Regions from separate parts of the Vibrio sp. 1078-1 genome, predicted to be linked through region 4. Evidence: predicted binding sites of a transcription regulator. Region 4 holds the regulator's gene; each other region holds the start of a gene.
The links. Region 4 encodes CRP, which controls carbon source genes, mostly activating them, when cyclic AMP is high. Its sites were predicted from a motif close to TGTGANNNNNNTCACA; they were not measured.

Region 1: ectA (diaminobutyrate acetyltransferase) is a predicted target of CRP. The motif match lies at 845-860, and genes of this name have one in related genera.
Region 2: R7190_RS09590 (NupC/NupG family nucleoside CNT transporter) is a predicted target of CRP. The motif match lies at 749-764, and genes of this name have one in related genera.
Region 3: udp (uridine phosphorylase) is a predicted target of CRP. The motif match lies at 1,160-1,175, and genes of this name have one in related genera.

The regions. Positions count from the first base shown of each region.
Region 1 covers NZ_JAWOWM010000002.1:504,362-506,568, forward strand. The annotation lists gene R7190_RS06215 (BCCT family transporter) at 1-646, shown strand, start outside; gene ectA (diaminobutyrate acetyltransferase) at 961-1,494, shown strand; gene ectB (diaminobutyrate--2-oxoglutarate transaminase) at 1,529-2,207, shown strand, end outside.
Region 2 covers NZ_JAWOWM010000003.1:558,808-561,014, reverse strand. The annotation lists gene R7190_RS09600 (DUF2913 family protein) at 1-158, opposite strand, end outside; tRNA gene R7190_RS09595 (tRNA-Leu) at 191-274, opposite strand; gene R7190_RS09590 (NupC/NupG family nucleoside CNT transporter) at 836-2,044, shown strand; gene R7190_RS09585 (DUF3541 domain-containing protein) at 2,099-2,207, opposite strand, start outside.
Region 3 covers NZ_JAWOWM010000002.1:57,227-59,433, reverse strand. The annotation lists gene R7190_RS04225 (DUF1887 family protein) at 1-148, shown strand, start outside; gene udp (uridine phosphorylase) at 306-1,064, opposite strand; gene R7190_RS04215 (zinc/cadmium/mercury/lead-transporting ATPase) at 1,379-2,207, opposite strand, start outside.
Region 4 covers NZ_JAWOWM010000023.1:16,550-18,756, forward strand. The annotation lists gene R7190_RS23620 (phosphoribulokinase) at 1-355, shown strand, start outside; gene crp (cAMP-activated global transcriptional regulator CRP) at 596-1,228, shown strand; gene R7190_RS23630 (DUF1338 domain-containing protein) at 1,365-2,156, opposite strand.

The DNA.
Region 1 (2,207 bases), on a different contig from region 4:
TTCCTATGTGGCTAATATCCCTGCCTTATCTATGCCATTTGGACGAGAGGATGTGAATTACTCTCAAGGCTGGACGGCGTTTTACTGGGCGTGGTGGATTTCTTGGTCACCATTTGTGGGTATGTTCATCGCACGTGTGTCTCGCGGTCGTTCAGTTCGTGAGTTTATTATTTGCGTTATTCTTATCCCATCTTCAGTTTGTGTGTTATGGATGACGGCTTTTGGCGGTAACGCAATTAGCCAATACGTTAATGATGGCTACGAGGCGGTGTTTAACGCAGAACTGCCTTTAAAACTTTTTGCCATGTTAGATGTTATGCCATTGGCTGAGATAACATCTTTTGTCGGCATTATCTTAGTCGTGGTGTTCTTCATTACCTCTTCTGACTCAGGATCACTGGTTATTGATACTATTGCTGCGGGCGGTAAGGTCGATGCACCAACGCCACAACGCGTGTTCTGGTGTACGTTTGAAGGTCTGGTTGCGATTGCATTGATGTTGGGTGGTGGTCTAGCTGCTGCTCAAGCAATGGCGGTGACGACTGGTTTACCATTTACTATTGTTTTGCTTGTTGCAACGGTATCTTTGATAAAAGGTTTGATGGATGAACCTCGTCCAAAGGCGGTTTCTAAGAAATCAAAATAACTAGTATCAGCAGTTAAATTATTGATAAAAGCGGTATGCGAAAGCATGCCGCTTTTTTTTGGATTTCTATTTTTCTCTGAGAAATGAACAGCATGGAAAATGGTCTTATTCTGGTTGTTTTTTGTACTGTGCATTTAGGTGACTATTTAATAAATTAGACCTCGAACTATTTTAATTTTTGGTTAATAGGTTTATTTTTGTGATCTGTATCACAAAAATACCGATAAAAAGGCGGATTATTTGATTTTTAGTCGCGAGGGATGGCCATAATAAAAAGGAAATTTAATTAGACCTCAAAGGATATGTATTTTCACATGATCACATCAGCACCTTGGGTCCTTTATCCAGAGATTGGAGAAGACTCAAGTAAAAAATGGATTTTTCGTGAGCCTAAAATCTCTGATGGTGACGACATTTACAGCTTGATTGCAGACTGTCCTCCATTGGACATGAACTCATCTTATTGCAATTTCCTACAGTCTACGCATTTCAGCAAAACCAGTATTTTGGTTGAGCAAAAAGGCGAAATCGCAGGTTTCATTTCCGGTTATCAGAAACCAGACGAGCAAGACGTTTTATTTGTCTGGCAAGTTGCAGTCTCACCTCGCTTTAGAGGTCATGGTTTAGCATTCCGCATGTTGAAAGAACTTCTCACCCGAGAGGAATTAGGCGGTGTTAAATCGGTAGAAACTACCATCACGGAAGATAATAAAGCCTCTTGGGCACTGTTCAAAAAGTTAGATGCGATGAACGGCAATTCTGGCCAAGTAAGCACATTTTTGGATGAAGAAGCCCACTTTAAAGGCAAACACGATACAGAATATTTGTATCGCATTCCTCTCAAATAATCCTCAAACAATAGGAATTAAAAACGGTCTCATCATGGATATTTTCAAAAAGCAGGAATCCAACGTACGCTCATATTCAAACAATTTCCCGGTCGTTTTTCGTAAAGCGAAAGGCTGCTGGCTAGAAACAGAACAAGGTGAACGATACTTAGACTTCCTTGCTGGAGCGGGATCTCTAAATTACGGCCATAACAATCCAGTACTAAAACAAGCGTTGCTTGAGTACATTGAAATGGACGGTATTACTCACGGTTTGGATATGCACTCAGAAGCGAAAGCATCGTTTCTGGAAGCGTTGGATACTTACATCCTTAAACCAAGAAACTTGGATTACAAGGTTCAGTTTACGGGCCCAACAGGTACTAACGCTGTTGAGGCGGCATTGAAGCTGGCTAAAAAAGTAAAAGGCCGCGACAGCGTCGTTGCGTTTACTAACGGTTTCCATGGTTGTACTGCTGGCGCACTGGCTGCAACGGGTAACCAGCACCACAGACAAGGTAACGGCTCTAGCCTAAGTAACGTCACTCGTATTCCATTTGAAGGTTACGCTGGCGTAGATGGTCTCGCGCTGTTCGAAACCATGCTAAATGATAACTCTGCAGGTATGGATAAACCAGCTGCTGTACTTCTTGAAACTGTGCAGGGTGAAGGTGGTTTAAATGCTGCTTCAAACGAGTGGTTACAACGTTTGAGCAAAATCTGTAAAGCCAATG
Region 2 (2,207 bases), on a different contig from region 4:
TTCAGCCATTTCTGAAGTAAGTCATTACGTTCTTTAAGGGAGAGGCCATGCGAGGACGCGTGAATTTTAAAGTGCAGGTGTAATAAAGCGTGAACCGCAAGCTCACTCAGAAGTTGATTAGCATCTGTAGACTGTCTTGCCTGCTTAGAACTTTGCATTACACTCGAACAAAATTAGGGAAGAAGGATAATGGTGCCGAGAGAGGGACTCGAACCCTCACACCAAAGGCACTAGCACCTCATGCTAGCGTGTCTACCAATTTCACCATCTCGGCATCATGATGCTCTGAATACTCAGAGGCCTCGAAAGAAGCAACGCGAATTGTATAACCAAAATCCACCTGTTGGCGAGAGCAAAATGACGAATTTTGGCTCTTTCGAGTTTGATTGCATATTTATTGGTCACTTTTATGTTTTTTACCATCAACGCCTATCCTTATGCCCTTACTTTTATTAATAGTATGACGACAAAAGAGTACTTTTGCCTAAATTTTGAACGCTTGAACGTTTGCGTAAATAAATGTGATGAATATCTCTTTTTGTTGGCTATACTTGCGTCCCGTTTAAGCGGGAATTAGGGTTTAGTTGTTCAGGACCCTTACCCATACAAGCCGTCACATGGAGCAGGCCAAGCAACATGCTCGCCAGCAGTGAATGACCCCACGGACCGGACCAGCTACGTTCAATTGCTTGTATAAGGTAAAAATAAGATGTCGAACTATTCGTTCTGTCTACATTCTGGATCTAAAAGTGAGTTATCACTCGCTGCGTTGTCCCTTTCTTCTGCCAATTCCTTTGGCTCTTTTTTCTTTTTCAACGTTTAGTAGGTCCAGCTCATGAGTGTTCTATTTAGTCTATTTGGTATTGTTGCACTGCTAGGTTGTGCTTTCCTACTTTCTGAGGGTCGTTCTTCCATTAATTGGAAAACTGTATCTCGCGCCTTGATGCTACAAATGGGGTTTGCTGCTTTGGTGCTCTATTTCCCGTTGGGTCAAGCGGCGCTGGCGAGTTTAAGTAATGGGGTCGCGGGGCTACTCAGCTTTGCTGATGAAGGGATTAAATTCCTCTTTGGTGACCTCGCTTCTTCTGGCTTTATCTTCGCTATTCGTGTCCTTCCTATCATCATCTTCTTCAGTGCTCTTATCTCCGCCCTTTACTATTTGGGCATTATGCAAAAAGTGATTCAATTTATTGGCGGCGCTATCCAGAAGTTCTTGGGTACGAGTAAAGCAGAGTCTTTGGTTGCAACAGGGAACATCTTCTTATCTCAAGGCGAGTCACCACTTCTTATTCGTCCATTTCTTTCTAACATGACTCGCTCTGAACTGTTTGCCGTGATGGCTGGTGGTATGGCTTCAGTGGCGGGCAGTGTGCTTGGTGGTTATGCTGGTTTGGGTGTCGACCTCAAATACTTGATCGCGGCAAGCTTTATGGCAGCGCCAGGTAGTTTGATGATGGCAAAAATTATCGTTCCTGAGCGTCAAACGCCAAGCGATTACAACAATATTGAGCTAGATAAATCAGAAGAAAGCAACGTAATTGATGCGCTAGCAAGCGGTGCTATGGGCGGTATGAAAGTTGCTGTTGCTGTTGGTACCATGCTTATCGCTTTCGTGAGTGTTATCGCGATGGTGAACACGGGGCTAGAAAACTTGGGTGAGATACTTGGTTTCTCTGGCGTAACGCTACAAGCGATTTTTGGTTATTTGTTTGCACCTCTCGCATGGTTGATTGGTGTGCCAAGCCACGAAATCCTAGCTGCGGGTTCATACATTGGTCAGAAAGTGGTGATGAATGAGTTTGTTGCGTTTATCGATTTTGTGCAGCACAAAGCGACACTGTCTGAGCATACTCAAATTATTATCACTTTTGCGTTGTGTGGTTTTGCGAACATTGGCTCAATTGCGATTCAGTTGGGTTCTATCGGCGTGATGGCACCTGAGCGCCGCAAAGATGTTGCAAGTCTAGGCCTAAAAGCGGTTGCTGCTGGTACACTCGCTAACCTGATGAGTGCGTGCTTAGCGGGCATTTTTATCTCTCTCTAATTTAGATTGAAGATACACACTAAAAACCCGCCTAAATGGCGGGTTTTGTTATTTCTAAGGCTTGGGCATTAAGCCGTAAGGTATCGATTTAAAAGCCTCTGGGTGCTCTTGATAAGTTGGCGCTTTATGTACCCCTTTCCAATCGAGCAGCATGATGGCTAGC
Region 3 (2,207 bases), on a different contig from region 4:
GTTGGTGAGCTTCCGTCCTCTTCGTCACAATGACATTACTCGTGCTGAAGACTTAGGGCTAGCCCTGATTGGCCCTGATGAGCTTAAAGATTTAAGAACGCACTTAACGGCTTGGTTTAAAGACGCGGGCGGTTCAGACGAGATATAGTGCCATTAAGAAAAGCTAAAATTCACAACGATAAAAAGCAGCATTAATGCTGCTTTTTTTATACCTAAATTTTAGCTGTACGCATTTCTATAAGTAGAAAAAAACCAGAGGTTAGCCTCTGGTTTTTTCTGTTTGTTTAAATGCCAACTATAGAGGCTTAAAGCATTTTACGCGCTGCTTCTACAACCACTTTAATTGAACGCGCTTCCGTTTCTTTCAGAGTTGAATGATCTGGAATCTCTTTTTGTGTACGGTTGATGATAACACCAGCCACACAACCCGCTTTTAAACCAGAGCTCGCACACATTGTTAGCAGTGTTGCAGACTCCATCTCGAAGTTAAGTACGCCCATGTCTTGCCATTCTTGCATAGAGCCTTGGAAACGCTTAACAACACGACCAGAGAACGTATCGTAACGTTCTTGACCAGGGTAGAACGTGTCGCTTGATGCAGTCACACCCATGTGAACTGTAGCGCCAGACTCTTCTACCGCTGCTTTCATTGCGGTTGCTACTTCAAAGTCAGCAACTGCTGGGAATTCCATAGGAGCAAAGTGTAGGCTCGCACCGTCAAGACGAACTGACCCCGTCGTTACGATCATGTCACCCACGTTTACATGTGGTTGAATTGCACCCGTTGTACCAACACGTAGGAAAGTACGAACACCAAGCTGTGCCAATTCCTCAACTGCGATAGAGGTAGAAGGACCACCAATACCTGTAGAACAAACCACAACAGGTTTACCGTCTAGCTCTGCACGGTATAGCGTGTATTCACGATGGCTTGCTAGAAATACTGGATTTTCCATTTGTTCTGCGATTTTTTGAACACGCGCTGGGTCACCAGGAATGATCGCTAGAGTCGCACCATTAAGATCAGCTTCAGTAACACCTAAATGGAATACAGCTTGAGACATAAGTCGCTCCTTATTGTGGCTTATTTTATGAACAATAAGCTCATTAATCAGTTATTGGGTACAGATGCACTGTAGCGAACCTTTCACCAACATAGAGTGATCACAATCACAATGACAAAATGTAATGAAAATGAAATTTCAAACAAAACTGGTATTGATCACACTTTAAGGGGCGTTAGATCATTTTGTTGCATAGCAATGCGTGATTTCAAGGACGAGAAAAACGTCTGATCGCATCAGGTGAATACGGTTAAAAAAAGCCCGGTACACGAATGCCTCGGGCTATTAATGAGTGGGATTAATGGTTAGGTCAGTTATTTGATCTGCTTGGACTCAAAACGAAGTAATCTCAACGCATTCAATGTCACCAGTGCTGTTGCACCACTGTCGGCTAATACAGCAACCCACAACCCAGTAACACCAAGTAAACTTGTCACTAAGAATACACCTTTCAAACCTAGCGCTAACGCGACATTCTGACGAATGTTACTTAGCGTCGCACGCGACAGTTCTATCATGGCAGGTAGCTCAATCAAACGGTTGTGTGTTAACGCCGCATCAGCAGTCTCGAGCGCAACATCCGTACCGCCTCCCATCGCAATGCCGATACTCGAAGCTTTCATGGCTGGAGCATCATTGATACCGTCTCCCACCATAGCAACGGTATGTTGTTGTGATAGCTTCTCGACGTAATGCACCTTGTCTGCAGGTAACAAACTCGCTTTATAATCCAAGCCTATTCTATTTGCCATTGCTTCTGCACTTCTCGGGTTGTCACCCGTTAGCATCACCGACGTGACCCCAAGTTCCTTCAACATTGCGATGGCTTGCTGGGCATCTGAGCGCAATGTATCTTGCCATGCGATCACGCCAATGACCTCGTCATCGAAACGCACAATGACAACCGTTTTACCTTGTTGTTCCAACGTAACCACTTGCTCTTTGGCTTCTTGAGAAAGTGGAAAGTCTGCCTTTGAAGGCGTGACCACTTGGACCATTTTTCCATCGACGTAACCTGTGACACCAGAGCCTACTTGCGCGGTTTTATCCAACGCTTCAGGAATAGTAAGCCCCTGCTCTTGCACTTTGGTAACTAAAGAAACCGCTAGAGGATGACTTGAACCAACCTCGATTGACGCAGTT
Region 4 (2,207 bases):
CGGCCATTCGCGTGAAGCGGTAATGGACTCAATCGTGCGATCCATGGACGATTACCTCAACTATATCACTCCGCAGTTTTCTCGTACTCACATCAACTTCCAGCGCGTACCGACCGTTGATACTTCCAACCCACTTAATGCAAAAGGCATCCCTAGTTTGGATGAGAGTTTTGTGGTGATTCGCCTACGCGGTATCAAGAATGTCGACTTCCCATATCTGCTGGCCATGATTGATGGCTCATTCATGTCACGCCACAACACGATTGTCGTACCCGGCGGTAAGATGAGCTTTGCAATGGAGCTCATAGTTCGGCCTATCCTACAACAGCTCATCGAAACAGGGAAAATTGGCTAAAAACCTGCCTGCGAAGATGTTTACTTTTCATACCGTGATCATGTGCACAGTTTTGCTTACAAAATCTCAATCATGGCACGATTAAAATCAAGAAATCGTTTTCGAAAAAGGATACTATTTCTTACCGAAACACAAGAGAGCTTGCAGCATATAAAAAGTGCTCTTATTCTAGTAGGCCTAATTCAGGCTTAGCTAAAATATGGATAGCGCAAGCGTACCCTGCAGAGGAAGTGAGATATTATGGTTCTAGGTAAACCTCAAACCGACCCAACATTAGAGTGGTTTCTTTCACACTGTCATATTCATAAGTACCCTTCAAAGAGCACGCTAATTCACGCGGGCGAAAAGGCAGAAACTTTGTACTACATCGTTAAAGGTTCTGTTGCGGTTCTTATCAAAGACGAAGAAGGTAAGGAGATGATCCTTTCTTACCTAAACCAAGGAGACTTTATTGGTGAACTTGGTCTATTCGAGGAAGACCAAGAGCGCACAGCTTGGGTTCGTGCTAAATCTCCTTGTGAAGTTGCTGAAATTTCTTTCAAGAAGTTCCGTCAGCTTATCCAAGTAAACCCAGACATCCTAATGCGTCTTTCTGCGCAGATGGCTCGTCGTCTTCAAGTAACTAGCCAAAAAGTGGGTGACCTGGCGTTCCTAGACGTAACTGGTCGTATCGCTCAGACGCTTCTGAACCTTGCAAAACAACCAGACGCAATGACTCACCCAGACGGCATGCAAATCAAGATCACTCGTCAAGAAATCGGTCAAATTGTTGGCTGTTCTCGTGAGACAGTAGGTCGTATTTTGAAGATGCTAGAAGAGCAGAACCTAATCTCTGCTCACGGTAAAACCATCGTGGTTTACGGTACTCGTTAATCTCAAACTAGAGTGACACGAACAAAATTATAAAAGCCACCAATGGCAACATTGGTGGCTTTTTATTTACTCATGACCAAATAAGATAGGGTGCAGCGAACACTAATGAGTAAGCTTAACAGGTTAACCCTAAAACTTAGCCATTCGTACTTTCAAAGATTTTGTCAGCTGAAGCGGCCACGAAACCTGGGTACAAATCACCATTTTCCATCGGATAGCGCTTAGCAAATTCATAAAACCCGCCAGGGATAATTTCAGTGCCTTCGCTAAAACGAACCGCTACTTTATCTGCCATGGTCGATGACTGCTCTAGCAACACCTCAGGAGTGCCCTTCACTTCACCACCATTTTCATTAATGGTAAACCCAGCGGTACGCAGATGATCGTTTACCTGCTTCACTTCTTCATATTCATTGAGTTGGTTAACGCTCACCGTGAAGTGGTTTGCTCCGTAACCATGCGCCGCAAGCCAAGATGCGTACTCACTTTCTTTAGCCAACGTTTGGTAATCAGCAAAGCTTAAATCCCACAAGCGTCCACCATGTAAGAATGCGCTATCGTTCAGCTTGTCAGCATCGACTTGTGCCACCAAATTTTTCACAATCTCTTGTAGCTCAGGCGAGCACTCTTCAACTTTTAGCTCACTAATAAATACTTTAGGTTGCTTCGGATCTGGGTGCTCATAGTGCTTAGCAACCAGCTTTTTGCTTTCGAAAACGTAATCACCACACGCCTTGTAACCAATAGCTACAAATGGCTTAGCTAGAGTTTCAATACCAAGAGGCGCGATATTGAAGGTACGTAAAGCTATATGATCATTAATCAGAGGCTCATCTTCTTGAAGCAGCTGATGCACTTTAGCCGCCGAAGGGCAAAGACGTTGAATGTAATCTTGCCATAGCGATTCAAATAACACATCGGGCGTCATAACGACTCCTTGTTACGAGATGTAGAGTTTAAAGGTAAGCGGAAGTTGGCT